Regions from separate parts of the Natranaerobius trueperi genome, predicted to be linked through region 1. Evidence: riboswitches for the same ligand, from Rfam matches in the RefSeq annotation. Region 1 holds a riboswitch; each other region holds the start of a gene.
What was found. Region 1 has a riboswitch for cyclic di-GMP ahead of CDO51_RS00060 (methyl-accepting chemotaxis protein). Riboswitches for the same ligand answer to the same signal wherever they lie in the genome.
Positions count from the first base shown of each region.

Region 1 (6,226 bases):
AAGCTATTAATGATTCTATTTTAGAACTTGGGTATGAAGTAGAAGAACTAGCTAAGGAAAGTATGATATCTGAAGAAAGCCAAGCTGAAAAAAAAGCAAAAGAAGCTTCATTTCGTATGTGGTTTGGAGTAGCTTTTACTGGACCATTAATGGTTTTAATGATGATTCATATGTTTTTGTTTGAGATTCCTTATTATTTTGCGATTAGTGCTATTTTAGGGTTTCCTGTAATATTTATAGCTGGCAGAGAGACTCATAAAGCAACTCTTAATAACTTAAGAAACTTAACTGCTAATATGGATACATTAGTTACAATGGGTTCACTTATTCCATATTTACTTAGTTTTCTTGGTTTTTGGTTTCCGATTACTACTTTTATCGAAATGGCAGCTACTATCCTAACACTACATTTAGTAGGACGTTTTTTAGAGGCAAAAGCAAAGGGTAGAGCTTCTGAAGCTATTAAAAGGTTACTTGAAATGGGAGCTAAAGAAGCAAGGGTAATTAGAAATGGTGAGGAAGTAGATATCCCAATAGATGATGTAAAACTAGGTGATGTAATGGTAGTAAAACCTGGAGAGAAAATACCTACTGATGGAATAGTAGTAGAAGGTCATAGTTTTATAGATGAATCTATGGCTACAGGTGAGTCACTTCCTGTTGAAAGAACAGCTGGTGATGAAGTTATCGGAGCAACTGTAAATAAACAAGGAACACTTCAAGTTGAAGCTACTAAGGTAGGTAAAGATACCTTCTTATCTCAAGTAATTAAGATGGTTGAAGAAGCACAAGGTACGAAAGTACCTATTCAAGAATTTGCTGATCGTGTTACGGGTTATTTCGTACCAGCAGTTATTATAATTGCTTTAGCTGCTTTTTCTAGTTGGCTTGTTTTTCCAGACTTTTTTGTAGGTATCATTACACAAGCATCTGAATTTTTACCATGGGTAAATCCTGATGCACCACAATTTACACTAGCATTTTTAGCTGCAACAGCTGTGTTAGTTATTTCATGTCCTTGTGCGCTAGGACTTGCTACACCGACAGCTTTAATGGTAGGTAGTGGTTTAGGTGCAGAACATGGTGTGTTAATTAGAAATGGTGAATCTATTCAAATGATGAAAGATATCGATATGATAGCTTTTGACAAGACTGGAACTATCACTAAAGGTGAACCAGAGGTTACTGATATAATTCCTGTAGATGGTTATAGTGAACAAGATATAATTTATTTTGGTGGTAGTCTAGAGGCTTCTAGTGAACATCCTTTAGGTGAAGCTATTACTATTAAAGCAAAAGAAGAAGCTAAAGAAAAAGGATTTCAATTAGCTAAAGCTGAAAAGTTTTCGTCTGTAACTGGTAAAGGTGTACAAGGACTTGTTGATGATAAAGAGGTTTTAGTAGGAAGTAGAAAGCTAATGACAGATGAAGGTATAGATGTGTCTATGTTAGAAGATGAAATGACTCAGCTAGAAAAAGAAGCTAAAACAGCTATGTTAGTGTCGGTATCTGGTGAATTACTAGGTATCATAGCTGTTTCTGATACATTAAAGGAAGATTCTAAAAAAGCTATAGAGGAAATAGAAAAGATGGGTCATACTACTTGTATGATTACAGGTGATAATGATCGAACAGCTGATGCTATAGCAAAAGAAGTTGGTATTAGTAGAACTGTATCTAATGTACTACCTGATGAAAAGGTAGAAGAAATTAAAAGGTTACAAAAAGAACATGGACTTGTGGCTATGGTAGGTGATGGTATTAACGACGCACCAGCTTTAAAACAAGCTGATGTAGGAATAGCTATCGGAACTGGTACAGATGTAGCTATAGAAGCTGCTGATATTACTTTGATACGAGGGGATTTAAGTGCTGTAGTATCTGGTATAAAATTATCTAGATCTACTTTTAGAAAGATTAAAGAAAACTATTTTTGGGCATGGTTTTATAACGCAGTTGCTATTCCACTAGCTTTTTTCGGACTACTTCACCCAATTATTGGTGCCGCAGCTATGGCCTTTAGTTCTATAAATGTGATACTTAATTCTATAAGGTTGAAGAAAATGGATATCTCTCCTCCAAGACCTGCTATAGAGGAAGAATAGCCAAAAGTTATATTTAAGATCATTTGAAAACCAATCAAAATAGGGTATACTAAAATAGTGGTAGCTTTGTGAACTGTTATTCATTCTGATATTAGACTCTGGAGGTGTTTTAATTGCAAAATAAGAAAAAAATGAACGAACAAGACATCATTATTAGTCATATAAAAGAATATGTAGCTAATTACAGTAAATATGATGTTAAAAACTATCCGTATATAAATGATAATTCTAATGGTTCTAACTCACCCTGGGGTGAGCCAGAAGTAGCTTTTGCAAGTGCAAAAGATGAGAAATTTCAAGATCTCAAAAAAATTGTAGGTCCTCATCATCTTCTGCCTAAAGACTTTTTAGAAGATGCTAAAACTGTTATAACTTATTTTATACCTTTTGATAAACAAATTGTGAAGAGTAATGTCAGAACACCCGAAGCTATAGAACCTTCTAATTTATGGTATCAGTTAACTAATGATACTAATAATTTAATTAATGATCTAAATGACAGCTTAATTAAAAAGATTCAAGAGCTTGGTGGCGAGGGAACTTCTTTTCCTCCATCTAGTCCGAAATTTGAAAAAGAAAACTTAACTAGTGATTGGTCAATTCGCCATGTAGCTCATATAGCTGGTCTTGGGACTTTTGGTTTAAACAATATGTTGATAACTGATAAAGGTTGTTGTGGAAGATTTGGTAGTATTGTTACAAATTTAGCTATAGAACCTAGCAATAAGGAAAACAAGCAAGTTGAAAACTGTTTATATAAATACAATGGAACATGTAAGAAATGTGTTATAAAATGTCCTAATGATTCTTTTTATTATAAAGATGACTCTTATTTTTGTGATGCAGAAAAGTGTTATAATCAGATTTTAGAAAAGAACAAAAAAGATGCCTGTGGTAAGTGTATGAGTGGAGTACCATGTTCTTTTATAAATCCGGTTAGTAACTTAAGAAAAGATTAGCAATATTTAATAGAGTAGAATGGATAGTTAGACTATTTAGAAGATGATCTCTGTAATAAACAGAGGTCATTTTTTTTGAAGAATGAAACTTAATGAAACGTGAGTTTCTCATTAAACAAAAAAAGAGCCCTTCCGGAACCCACACTAACCTTACCCTGGACCATGACAGCTCCCTTTTTACAGAGCTATATGAAATCTCCCGACCCCACATAACCCCATAAGGAACCTGCCATGAAGGTGGCTTGACCTTTGTAGATCGCAGGTGACCCTTAAAGCTAGTAATTGACCTACAGAAATTTTCCCTCTAGCCAATGATGAGCCATTAAGTGACCCAACATCTAAGTTCTCTAACTTTATTTTGACGGCACAAGTGAAGAATAGTATTTAATGATACTCCATGATTTGATAGCAAAATATAGATAGAATATTACAACAAAATAGTAAAAAACTTTCTATAAATTGACAAATTGTGACTCTAGCACTAGAGGAATTTATGTATATAACCAGAAATTATATGTGCTTAGTTTTTTTTCATTTGATAAATTCTTAAAAAGTGCAAACCTATCGTGCGATAGGAACGCAAAGTCATGAGTCTTTATATGTTATAAAGATAGTCGGGTTAAATATGGCAAATACTATAACAAAATCTATTTTTTAAATTAGAGATAACGACACGTGTTCAAGCTATTATTTTGTTTTAGAAAACAAAACTTAATATGTGTGAATTAATTCACACATATATAAATCATTTGGAGGGGATATTTATAAATATAACTTAAAGAGTACCTTATATGAATTGAAAAACAAACATTAGATAAGGAGGTCAAACATGACTATAACAATCGGTAAGAAGATAGGCTTAGCAATTTCTGTACTTTTATTGGTATCTTGCATTGCTTTAGGGGGTTTTAGTCTTTATATTAGTACTAATACAGTGGTAAGCGATGCTGAAGAATCACTTCAATATATTGCTCAAGGAAGTGCTGAAAGAGTTGAAGCAACAATTGAAAGTAGGTTAGAAGTTTTAGAAGAAATAACTCGACGTGAAGATGTTGAATCAATGGACTGGGAATTACAACAAGAAGCACTACAAGATGATGTAAAGAGAATGAATTTTTTAGATATTGGAATATTAGATACTGATGGTACGATAAGATTTGCGGAAAGTGGAGCAGAAGAATATATAGGAGATAGAGAGTATGCACAGAGGGTACTTAATGGTGAATCGCACATATCAGATGTTATGATAAGTAGGGTATCTAATGAACCTGAACTATTATATTCAGTCCCGATATATGATGGTGAAGAAATAGTTGGTGCTATAGTTGCTAGAAGAGATGGTGATGCTCTAAATGCTATAACTGATGATTTAGGGTATGGTGATGAAGGATATGCATTTGTACTAGGAGAAGATGGGACAATCTTTTCTCATCCAGATAGAGACTTTGTATTAGATCAAATTAGCATCTTTGATGAATCATATGGTGAATTAGATGGTGTAAGTAATGCCTTTCAAGAGTTAGGTATGGGTAGAAGTGGAGTTATAGACTATGAACATGAAGGTATAACTAGATATATAGGTGTTGAACCTATGTATTTAACTGGTTGGACCGTAGGGATTGGTGCAATAGAAGAGGATGTGCTTGGTGGTTTAAATGCCATGCAAACTGGAATAATAATAGCTTCTATTATTATAGTATTAATTGGTTTAGTAGTTGGATTATATATTGGACAAGTTATATCCAAACCAATAACAACAGCAACGAATTTTGCCCAAACAATGGCAACAGGGGATTTAAGCGAGAGTATACCTCAAAAATTACTCAACAAAAAAGATGAAACAGGAAAACTGGCTAAAGCTTTTGATGAAATGGGTGAAAACTTACGAGAAATGATGAAAGAAGTATCTAAAAACGCTGAAGACCTACATTCAGGTAGTGAAGAACTTTCAGCAAATGTAGAAGAAATATCATCTAAAAATCAAAGTATTAGTGCTAATACAGAACAAGTTGCTTCAGGACTTGAAGAATCAACATCTTCTGTTGAAGAAGTTAGTGCTTCTGGTGAGCAGATTCAAGATGCCATAAAAAAGCTTAATGAAAAAGCGAAAGAGGGCAATGAATCTGCAAAGGAAATTCGACAGCGGGCTAATGAAATGAAAACAAACTCTGTTCAATCTAAAGAAGAGGCAGAATCAATTTACAGTGAAAAACAAGAAGAAATTAAACAAGCTATAGAGGAAGGTAAGGTTGTAGAAGAGATTGTTGAGATGACTGAAGACATTTCTGATATAGCAGCACAAACTAATTTACTTGCGTTAAATGCTTCAATTGAAGCTGCTCGAGCAGGTGAGCATGGTCAAGGTTTTTCTGTTGTTGCAAATGAAATAAGAAAACTAGCTGAACAATCTAATCAAACTGTAGATAAAATACAGGATACAATCCAAAAAGTTCAAAATGCTTTCAGTAATATTTCTGAAACATCAAATGGTGTACTTGAGTTTATAGACGAAAGAGTAAAAGATGATTATGAAAAAATAGTTGAAACGGGAGACAAATATTTAAGTGATGCTGAAATGATAAAAAACCTAACAGAAGACTTTGTAGAAAGCAATGCAGAAATTAGTGAATCCATAGATCAAATTAATAAAGCTCTAGAACAACTAGCATCACAATCACAACAAGGTTCAGCGGGTGTTTCTGATATTTCAAATAATATTACTGAAGTGACTAACTCAGTCCAAGAAGTAGCAGAAGTAGCTCAAAATCAAGCGGAAATGGCTGAAAATCTTAATACCCTGATACAAAAGTTTAAAGTGAAATAGCAAAAAAGAAGGGAAGCTAATAAAACTGCTTCTCTTCTTTTTTACTTTTGTTACTCTTTAAATTAGCAATGTTTCGAAATTTGTCGTAAATAGTTGACAGATAACACAAAAAAAGAATAACATGGATTTGTAGGATTGTGAAAACAAGTTCAAGAAATGTGAAATTTAAATCCGAAAGGAGATGGCAGTGTTATGAAAGGGATCAGGATATTTGGACTCTTTATGTTAGTACTAGTTTTATTATTTTCAGTTATAGGTTGTGGTGATGACACTGATTCAGTAGACACAGATGATGTAACAGTTGATATGGCTGTGTTAGGTGGTCCTACTGGTATGGG
Region 1 covers NZ_NIQC01000001.1:16,043-22,268, reverse strand. The annotation lists gene CDO51_RS00070 (heavy metal translocating P-type ATPase) at 1-2,105, shown strand, start outside; gene CDO51_RS00065 (epoxyqueuosine reductase) at 2,219-3,064, shown strand; cyclic di-GMP riboswitch class I at 3,609-3,691, shown strand; gene CDO51_RS00060 (methyl-accepting chemotaxis protein) at 3,894-5,888, shown strand; gene CDO51_RS00055 (ABC transporter substrate-binding protein) at 6,081-6,226, shown strand, end outside.

Region 2 (6,226 bases), on a different contig from region 1:
GTGATTTAATATCTCTTCTGCTATATGAGAGAACTCTTCAGTTGCTAAAGCTATTCTGTAACCCGTAATTGGATGTTTTTTTATACTTTCTCTTTCTTTTTGGGTTAAAGGTTCTTTTTTAGTTAATACTTCTTCTGGTATATTTATTTTACCGATATCATGTAAAGAGATAAGTAAGCTTAACCTTTTGAGTTCTGAATCTGAAAGATCTAACTTTTTACCAATTTTGAATGCAGCCTTTTCCATACATTGAGTATGTATTTTAGTTTCAAAGCTTTTAGATTCTAAGGTTTTTATGAGAGTCTTTAAAACTGTACTTCTAGCACTTTGACTAACAGCTAGCTTTTGTTTATACATTTTATCTTCTGCTTCTTTTAGAGTTAGTTTTAAATCTTTGCCTATATTACTCTTTGTAGCAGTACCCACTGCTAAAGAGATAGGTACATTTTTGACATAAACTTTCTTACAATTTTCAAAAATTCTTTTACAGACTTTATTCGCATCTTCCTTTGAAGTGTTAGGTAACAAGATAACAAATTCATCTCCGCCCCAGCGAGCTATAAAATCGTCTTTACGTGAAGAATCTTTCAATACTTTAGCTGCACTTTTTAACATATTATCACCAGGAAAATGGCCATAAGTATCATTTACTAGTTTAAGACCATTTAGATCGATCATTATAACACTTAATGGTAAGTGAGTTTCAGTATCAAATTTTTTCATTTTTTCTTCTAGATAAGCTCTATTATAAAGTCCTGTAAGATTATCATGAAAGCTTAAATACCGTATTTTTTCTTCAGCTTGTTTACGTTCTGTAACATCTCTTGCTATCCCTAATAAATCAGTATTTTCCTTATTTTGTCCAAGAATATTAATAGTTGAAGCATGCCACTTCCAGGTTCCGTTTTTATGTTTAATTCTGTACTCAACTTCCTCATCTAGGTTCCCGGTCTCTATTAATTTTTTTAGTTTTTTGAAAAAAGTTTCTAAATCTTCAGGATGGATAAACTCATCTGCTGTTTTACCAATTACCTCTGTTGGGTTATGTCCTAATAGTTGTTTCCAGTTAGGTGAAACATAAGTAATTACTCCTTTATCATTTACTGTAAGAACTATATCGCTTGCATTTTCTACAAAACTTTTAAATTTTCGTTCGTTAAGTTTAAGTTTTTCTTCTGACATTTTATGGGTAACAGCTAAACTAACAAGGTCAGCTGCTATTTTAAGTCGTTCTAGGTCATGGTTAGTCGGAGTATAGGGTTCGTTAAGATAAATAGCAAAGGTTCCTATTACGTCACCTTCAGATGAAAATACAGGTTCTGACCAACAAGATCTTATATCTACCTTATCTATAATTTTGTGGAAGTCAGCCCAATAAGGATGTTTTTCTATATCATCTACAATTACGCGTTTTCCCTTATATGCAGCAGTACCGCAAGATAAAGACCCGTCTTTTACTTTAATACCTTCAAGAAGTTTTCTAAAAAACCTAGGTAGATTAGGGGCTGTTTTACAGTACAGATATTCTTTTGATTCATCTAGTAGCATAACCGCTCCTATAGCCTTTCGATCTTCGTTTTCTAACCATCTTACAATAAGTTCTAAAATATTATTTAATGAATCTCTTTTAGTTAAAGCAGTTAACACTTGATTTTGACTTTGTTTTCTAATTTGCATCCATTTGCTCTCTGTTATATCACGTCCTACAGATTGAAACTCAACTAGTTCTCCATTGTGATCAAAAATAGGATAAACTAGTTTATGTTGCCAATATATCTTACCACCAGCCCCTATTTCTGGATGTTCATAAGAAACTTTTCTAGGGTTTTTAATAATATCAAAATATGCATTTCTTAATTCCTCTTTACTATCATCCGGAATAAATTCAAACCATTGTTTACCTAAAATTTCTTCTTTATCCATCCCCATTAGATCACAATGAGCTTTATTGACATATGTGATAGTAGCATCTGGTCGCCACCTGACTACTATATCTGATTGAGTATCAAGAAGAGACTTATAATGTTTATTTTCTTTTTCTAATTTTTCTTTAGCTTTTGTAAGTTCTTCAATGTTTTTATAATCTGTTATATCCCTTGAAATACCAATTATTTTAACAACTTTATTATTTTCTATGATAGGTGAAAGTTTAGTAGTAAACTTACCTTTTCCCCAAGATAAGTCTAAAGTCTTTTCATATGAAACTTCATCTTTTATCTCACAGCATTGTAAGTATTTATTTAATACATAATCAGCTTCTTGTTTATTAAAAAGTTCATAAGGTGTTTTTCCTTTTAGATCATTTAAACTAACACCTACTTTATTTTCAAACTCTTTGTTTGCTCTAAGATAACGAAAAGTCTTATTACCTTCTACACTAATAAAAAAGATAGCGTCTTGAGTATTATCAAGTATGGTTTTCATCACTTGATTATCTATAGTTTGAATGCTGTGACAAGACATTAATATTGCCTCCTTTTACCTTAAACATAAAAAAGTCCCTAATAAAGGGACTTTAGCTAAACTTACGAAAGAAAGTTCTTTCGGCAGTTTGGCAATCGTAGTGACTTAATCACCTTAGACCCATGACTTTGCGTCCTCAACTTTCGTTGAGTTTGCCCTTTATATAATAATTAAGTATTAGATTGTGAGTTAAGTTAAGAAGCTAGCCCTAGACTTAATTCGGGGCTAGGGTACTATTTATATATTATAGCAATATTTTCCTTGGGAATTAAGCCCTAATTATAAATTTTTAGTAGCGATAGTAGCTAATTTAACTAATCTTTTTCTTTAGTTTGAAATTTGAGTTTTTAGCTATTAGATCCATTCTAAAAAATAATAGACTCTCATATATTATCATAAAAAGGAAATGGCTTGTTTTATGTAGAGTTTAATATTTTATATTTTAATGATTTAGAATCTAAAGGGGAGGTATATTGTGAAAGTAGCAATTTTAACAATGTTTAATGGTCTTAGTCATACATATTCTCTTGTTAATGTTGTGGCAGAACAGTTAGAAATGCTTTTGAAAAATGGAGTAAAAACAAAAGTGATTGTTTCACAAGATTGTAATGATGATGAGCGAAAAGGTGTATATGCAGATGAAAGACTAGAATGGGTTAAAGTAACAAATAAATTTAATGGTAATAAAATTCAATGGCATGATTATTCACAACCCGACGGTCAAGTTCATGAAACTTTTTATGATGAAGTTGAAGTTATTGCTAGTGATTTAGAGGAAAAGTTATTAGATGTTGATATTTGTATAATGCATGATATTCACTATCAAGGTTGGCACTTAGTTCATAATGTTGCCATTAGAAAAGTTCAAGAAAAATTACAGAATATAAAATTTATAGCAATGACCCATTCGGTTCCTGTGAATAGACCGTCTAATCCAAAATGGCCTTTTTCTTGTCGTTATACACCAATGCCTAATACTACATATGTATATCCTACTTATTCTGGAATACCAGCTCTAGCTAAACAATTTAATGTGCCGGAAGGAAAGTGTCGTGTTGTTCACAATAGCTTAAACTTAAAATCCTTTATGAGTAAAGAAGTTAGATCAATTCATGACCAAGTAGATTTAATTAGCCCGGATATTCTTATTGTATATCCCGCTAGATTTACTACGGGAAAAAGATTTGAAAAAGTTGCTTCTTTGGCTGGTGTTATTAAAGCACAGACAGAATTAAAAGTTAAAGTGCTTTTTTGTGATTTTCCGTCAATGGATACTAACCTCGATAAATACAAGGCATATATTAAAAATATAGGTAACAGTCACGGATTAGAAAAAACTGATATTTTCTTTACAAGCGATTTGGGATATGCTGAAGGGTTTCCACGAAGCAGTGTTTTAGAATTGTTTACATTATCTAACTTATTTATTTGTCCATCTTATTCTGAATCATTTGGCTTGACTGTTATAGAGGCTTCAAGTAGAGGTAACTTTTTAGTATTAAACGAAGCAGTTCCAGCATTAGAAGAGTTAGGTAAGCAGCTAAAGGCATACTTCATGAGATGGGATGCTCGTAACTTCGGTTATGATACAAAGGAAATATATAAGCCTAGTGAACAGGCCTATTTGAAGGAACATGCATCTAGAATAGTAAACCTAATGAGAGATAATCCGGTGATCTATGCAAAAACACTTGCAAGGCAAAAATACAGCCCCCAGTGGGTATGGTATAACCAATTAGAACCTTTGTTGCATCCAAATAAATAAAGAAAGGCTCCCTTGACTAATCAAGGGAGCCAGTTAGAGATATATTAATTATATTAGAGCTAGCAAAATGCTACTATAACTGTCGACTAATTTCCAGTTACATCAACTGTAAATGACTCACCAGGAGCTAATGTTGTAGTTGGTATTGTGATTGCTCCGAGTACACTATCAGTTAGTGTAATGTTTTCAAGTGGCACATTACCAGTATTGGTGACAATATATCTAAAGATAGGATCTACTCCTTCTGGTAGTGTAGGTCCTGGAGGTGACGGTGCAGCTTCAAAAGTATTGCCTCCGTCAACAGATACGATCTTTTCTACATCTATAGCAGGTTCTTCTTCAACTACTCCTACATAATGAGCTGGATCTTCATCAGTTACAGTAATATCTTCAAATTCACCAGTTGCAGTTGCTAAATTAACTTGCTGTTCTTCAGCCCAAGTACCAGTTACATCAACTGTAAATGACTCACCAGGAGCAAGAGTTGTGGTTGGTATGGTAATTGGTCCTAATATATCATCTGTTAAAGTGATATCCTCTAACCCTATATTTCCAGTATTTGTTACTAAATACCTGTAAACAGGATTAGTACCTTGAGGAATGTTCGGTCCCGGTGGTGTATCAGCGTCAAAGAAAGTAGTACCACCATCAGCGGAAATGAATTTTTCTACGTCAATGGCAGGTTCTGCTTCAATGAATCCTACATAATGGGCAGGATCCTCATCAGTTACAGTAATATCTTCAAATTCACCAGTTGCAGTTGCTAAATTAACTTGCTCACCTTCAGCCCAAGTACCAGTTACATCAACTGTAAATGATTCACCGGGATCTAAAGTTGTAGTTGGAATAGTGATTGCTCCGAGTATGCTGTCAATTAGTGTAATGTTTTCGAGTGGCACATTCCCAGTATTTGTTACTAAATACCTGTAAATAGGGTCAGTACCTTGCGGAATATTCGGTCCCGGTGGTGTATCAGCATCAACAAAGGTAGTACCTTCATCAGGGGAAACCAATTTTTCTACATCAATGGCAGGGGCTACTAAAGTTTCTGGGTTAGGTGATACATAGACACCAGCTGTACCAGATGTCATGCTGAATTGTGTTGTAAGTGAGTACCAACCACCAACGAATCTACCATTGCTTAGAGACTGAGTTCTACCAATAAGCAAGTCACCTGGCCCAACAATCGTAGGATCCCCTGTTGTTAACCAATACCCAGTGAAAAAACCGCCACTAGTCCAGTCACTACCACCAATAATTAAATCTCCTTGACCATCATCTAGTCGTGGGCCTTGAGGGTAGGGTGGGGGTGGTGTGGAACCTCCTCCAGAAGAATTTATATCTCCAGCAACATGGATAAAGTTTGTTGGTATCAGACCGCCTTGTGGAACAATAGCACCGCCACTCTGGAATTTTACTTCACCTTGATATCCATTTGTAGGATCTGCATCAGTATCCCAGCGAAAGATAAAGACATCACCAGGATCTCCCGTAATGTTGATTTGGCTAGATACAGTAAAGCCTGACGTTATATTAATAACAAAAACTTCGTCTATTCCATTTTCTGTATTTAATCCATCTAATGATTGTATAGTACCATCAAAGTTTGTATCATATGGTGCAGGAAGATCACCAGGATTAGCAGTAAGAGCGTTAATTTGTTGAAATGCACTTACTAGGTCTGATTCTAATGCCGTAATACGCGCCACTTCATCTGTGACACCAGACGCTTGAAGAGGGTTATTGTTGACAATTTGCTGCCAAGCACCTAGTGTAGAATCATTAGTATAGATAGTACCAGCATAAGCAAAGCTACCAGAAGTTCGTTCATCTGCCTGAAGACCGTTTATTGCAACATCACCGGCATAGCCTGGACTTGATGCTTGCCAGTTGGCATCATTTCTACCATCAGCAAAGAAGAACAGATAATCAGTTAAATTACCTAAGTTAATGCCACCAATTGTAGTCATGATGAATTCACCTCCGTACTAATATTGT
Region 2 covers NZ_NIQC01000011.1:9,414-15,639, forward strand. The annotation lists gene CDO51_RS06170 (PAS domain S-box protein) at 1-2,463, opposite strand, end outside; cyclic di-GMP riboswitch class I at 2,543-2,630, opposite strand; gene CDO51_RS06175 (glycosyltransferase) at 2,939-4,228, shown strand; gene CDO51_RS06180 (DUF7507 domain-containing protein) at 4,315-6,198, opposite strand; gene CDO51_RS06185 (alpha-helical endospore appendage domain-containing protein) at 6,195-6,226, opposite strand, start outside.
Region 2: another riboswitch for cyclic di-GMP. It lies ahead of CDO51_RS06170 (PAS domain S-box protein); the one in region 1 lies ahead of CDO51_RS00060 (methyl-accepting chemotaxis protein).

Region 3 (4,868 bases), on a different contig from region 1:
GAAAATAGGGATGAAACTAGTAAGTAAATTTATTAAGAGAGATACCATTTACACAAAATTCAGGACATCCTCGAAATGTGGGTGCTATTTGACGCTTACTGCGTCCTTATTTTCTTTTAAGTATGGCATTAGCTCATCGACTGTCATCCCGTCAACGCCTGCCGCTCCTCTGTTTTGCTTTACTCTTTTGTAGGCTTCATTTAAATTCCCTGTATGCATTAATTTATCAAGTAAGCTTTCTGCACTGTCTTTCTCACTAGGTTCCAGTGAGCTAGTACTCCGCGCTCCCTTGGTACTCTCTGGTTCTGCCATACCCTCGCAAGGGAAGCCTGTTTTCACAGTTTTCTGCTCTCTTTGCACTATCTCACCTTCTCTCTAGTTTAAAAGACTACCATTGTTCGGTCCTTCCCGTCTCCGGTACTATGACCTCTGCTGACTTCTTACGGTTCAACCGTGCATCACTGCACGATTTGTCGCTGTGGGTTGTTGGTTAAAACCTCTTGTCGGCAACCCCCGTAAGACCTCCCCTGTTAAGAACGGTAACTTTCCTCTCATGTATCTGCCACATTTACACCGTAGAGTTCGGGTGGTAGTGGATTTTGTTTTGTTATGCACACTTATCCACCCCACATATGCCTTGTATGTGGTTTCTGTTCGTCAGACCGAGATTTTGCATTAGGCTTCCTTCAGACTCCACCTCACGATGGACGCCCTTGCCATCTGCTAACAGTTCCTACCACCAAGCCTGTAGCGGACTTTCACCGCCTAGCTACCGTTCATGTAGGGCAAACAAAGAAGGGCCCCGTTTGAACGGGACCCTCTGTGCTGTCTTATCTTTTATTCAACTTGTATTGCATAAACAGTAAGATCATAAGTACCTTTTTCATTAAATTCAACTTTAAACTCTGTTTTTTTGGTCTCTTCTAAAGTAAATCCATCTGGTCCCCAGTTACCTGTCGCTTTACCATCTTCATAATCAAATGTTTCCATTATACCCTCAAGATCTTCAACTTCATCTATTTTTATGATATCAAAATCATTCTCTTCAATATCGTCTTTCTCAACTTCGATTACATACCTTACATCATCAACCCAGTTAACATTTTCTGCAACTTCTGCTTCCACATCAAAGGTGAGTTCGTCTCCTTTATCAACATTTACAGAGTCATCTAAGGTCCATGAAAGTTGAACTGGTTCTTCGGGGAATGAAATTCTATCCTCATTTTCAAGTACATCTTCCCACTTAACTTCTATTTCTCCACCATCTATGATTAACTCTGCATCTTCTGCTAAAATCAACGTTGATTCATGCCATTCATTATTCCAGTAGTTATCATCGTCATATTCATATGTTGTCGGGAATCTAATAGGAGATGACCAGTCGTTTTCTTCTAACGCAAAAAAATCGTCGGTTGCTGTATTAGTTGCTAGCTTTTCATTCTCTCCGTATATGTTTAAATCTAATTCGTCTAGATGGCTTGAATCAAAACCATTAAAAACTACTTCATAACTATAACCATCGCTAACACCTGATAATCTTTCTAGTTCTATATCATCTTCATCAGGTAAGAAAGCTTCCGCATCACTGTCAAGGTCTACGTCAATGGTTTCTTCATAATCTTCATCATTAATTGTAACAATAACTTCACCTTCATCTGGAACTAAAAAACGTGAATCATGCCAAGTATTTTCCCAATAGCCATCTTCTTCATAATCAAAACTTCCAAATGGAGCAAAAGGTGATGATAATCCTGATTCATCGTCTAACTCTTCCCAACTATCCAATTCATTGGTAGCTAGTTTACTATCATCTCTATATAAGTTTATTTTAACATCATCGACTTCGCATATTGTTGCATTATCTAACGTGAATTCAAAGCTATATCCCTCGTAAAGGCTAGTATGAACCACTAGTCTTTCAATATTCACATCTATGTCTTCATCTACTTCTGTAACTTCAATTTCTGATTCCAAAATATTAGATATTGGGTCATCATTATTTGCCATTGCTCCTCCAGACATCATAAGTACAAACACCATCGATAAAGCTAAAACTATACTTAACCTTTTCATTTAAATATCCCTCCAATTAATTTTTTTGTTTCATTAAATTAATTGGCGGCCAGGCTACCATTCTTTTGAAAGAAAGGTCCTATGGCTTTGCGTCCCTATCTTTCGATAGGTTTGCCTTTTTCAATTTTTAAGTAAGTATTAAATACTTTGCTGTGTGTTTTTTTCTTCATCACCCCCTTGAACAAGATTTTTTATATTTAATTTTCATTGCTACCACTGTTGTTTTGTTAATAGCACCTATCAAGAGTAATGGAAAATATTAAAAACCCCCTCCAGCCCTTGCTATACAAGGACCGAAGGGGGTTAGCCTTCAGAACAATTTGTTGTGATAAAAGATATTTCCCACGGTTCGTTTTTCCCTTTGCTTTAACATCATCTTTCCCTTAAATAAGCTTATTACAATCATCTACAGTAAGTATACATAAAACTTAACAAAAACTATTCTATTACTTTATTTCTATATTATAAGATAAAACATGAGATAATATGTTAATAATTTCGTTAATTAGTTTTTGACCATTACTTTCGTTTTCAAGAATTTGTATTGAATCTTTTAGATACCAATATTTGTCTAAGTTAGATTTTACCTCTTGTAATATCTCTTTAGCAGCATACCCAGTAGAACCAATTGGAATAATTATTTTATTATATTCTTTTGCTATTTCAAACTCTTCAAAGACTCCTGCTGCATTAATTATACCAGTATCATTTTTTTTGTTTCCAAATATAAAAATAGCCACACCTGATTCATAAATCAAGTTTTTTCGATATTCTGTCCAAAGTTCCTTTAAGTCTTTATGACTAGAAGAAACTTGAGGAAAAGGTTTCAAAGTTAAATAATCATCTATTTTTTTAAATTTACTATCGTATATTTCTTCTAGTGCCCCGTTAATTATATAACTACCTACTCCAATACCAAAACCTGAAATAACCCTAAAATCTTGACTTATTAATTCTTTAGACATATTATACATAAAGTTAGTTGCATCATATTTTTCAAATATACCGTATTCTTCTGCACTTCCAGATATAAAAATGTTTTTTAGTTTTGTTTTAAATTCAATACCTCTGAGTATTTCTGTAATCTCTGAATAATCGTCTACTAGAATTGCATTTATGGAATAACGTTTTAAATCGTTACATTTTAATTCTTGCTTAATTAAGTCATATTTATAATCTTCATCATTTTTGTAATCTGTAGGTTGTACTTTTTTAAAAAAACAATAATGATCACGCCTGTTTTCACCTAACAAAATACGTATTCTACTCAGAATATAAGCGAGATTTGGATCTTCAAAGCTAAATCCTATAAATAAGAATGTCTTTGATATTAAATCTCCTTGTAAATTTGTAGAAAATAGTTGTCTATTCAAATTAAAAGTCTCATAATCATCCTTCGTTACAACAGCATTTTCTGGAGTTCTAACATCACCATGCATTTTATATATTATAGCATCTCTGTCAGAAACATTTAATGCTAAATTTTCTTGAGTTATTTTAATATCAGGTTTTCTGTTTTTATCTTCAATTGAATCCTCAATTAAAGTATCATAGTTTGTTGTCCAATACGTTTGGATAGGTAAACGGGTTAATATATCAAGATTTTCGTTAGATTTAACCTCTTTAGTAAATTCTTCTAAAATTTTTTGGTTGATTTTATTTCTGTTTTGGCCTTTTTCATTATAATGATATTGAGCTACTGCAATTAAATCTTCTTCTTTATCTATATCTAGCCCTAGGTCGTCAGCAATTTCTTTTAAAAGACTTCTCCAATCTAAATACCCCGATGGTCTAGATAGACCAGCTCCCGCAAAAATTGCTGCATTTCCATCCCTAATAGCTTTTAAAAAATCTTTTTCAAATTCTTTAATAGTTGCAACCATACCGATACCACCCTTTTGTTGTGCTAAAAGTTGTTAATAATTATTTCTGGTTTCTATTGCTTCTTCAACCCAATCTTGTAAGTTATTATAAATATAGTCGTAAACATTTTTGCTATTCTTATAAGGAGGATCGTAAGCCTTTACTAAGCTCGATAGCTTAACTGTTTTATCTTCAAATTCAACATTAAAGTCCTCAAAAGGATTTTTACCTTTTTTTGATTGATCACCTTTATAATCCTTTAGGTTGTGGATATAAATTCCAAATAGACCTTTTCCCTTTTCCCATGATTTCTTGATTTCACGTTTAATCCATTTTCTACCAGCAGTTTTTTCTCCAATTAGAACTACAGTACATGATTTTCCATACAGTTGTTCATCAATCCAATCTTCAATGGCCTGATCTCCGCTTTTCTTAATTTGTTCCCATTGGTTGTCTGAAACTGGTTTATTTCCCTCAATAACACCCATATTTCTCACCTGTGCAGCTCGCCAATTATCAGGTTTGTAATGAAAACTGTAAAACACTCTCCGTGCCATCAAAATGAACCTCCTTGTAAAGTGATGTTATCTTGGATTTTTGAATTCAAATTGCTTTTTATATTTTACTCCTTATAGCTCGTAAAATATAAGTAAGATGATACTATCTAAATCCAAGATCTTATTTATATGTAAAATTCTTCATTTTCTAATCTAATTCCTTTTAACAAATTTGGATCTTTTATACAATACTTGTTAAAATTAGTTGTTTATATAGTAAAAAAATTAAGCAGTAGCAATTATAAAAGGCTACCGCTGAGTAATAAGTGGCTTAAGTTTATATTTCGGTTTCATTAATTAAGAAGATCATTAGCTATTAGTTCACCTAAAAATATCATTAATTATCTTGCATCATCCTCAAACGATATAGTACAA
Region 3 covers NZ_NIQC01000019.1:133-5,000, forward strand. The annotation lists gene CDO51_RS08700 (hypothetical protein) at 85-339, opposite strand; gene CDO51_RS08705 (hypothetical protein) at 838-2,073, opposite strand; cyclic di-GMP riboswitch class I at 2,115-2,199, opposite strand; gene CDO51_RS08710 (SIR2 family protein) at 2,520-3,956, opposite strand; gene CDO51_RS08715 (TIR domain-containing protein) at 3,990-4,493, opposite strand.
Region 3: another riboswitch for cyclic di-GMP. It lies ahead of CDO51_RS08705 (hypothetical protein); the one in region 1 lies ahead of CDO51_RS00060 (methyl-accepting chemotaxis protein).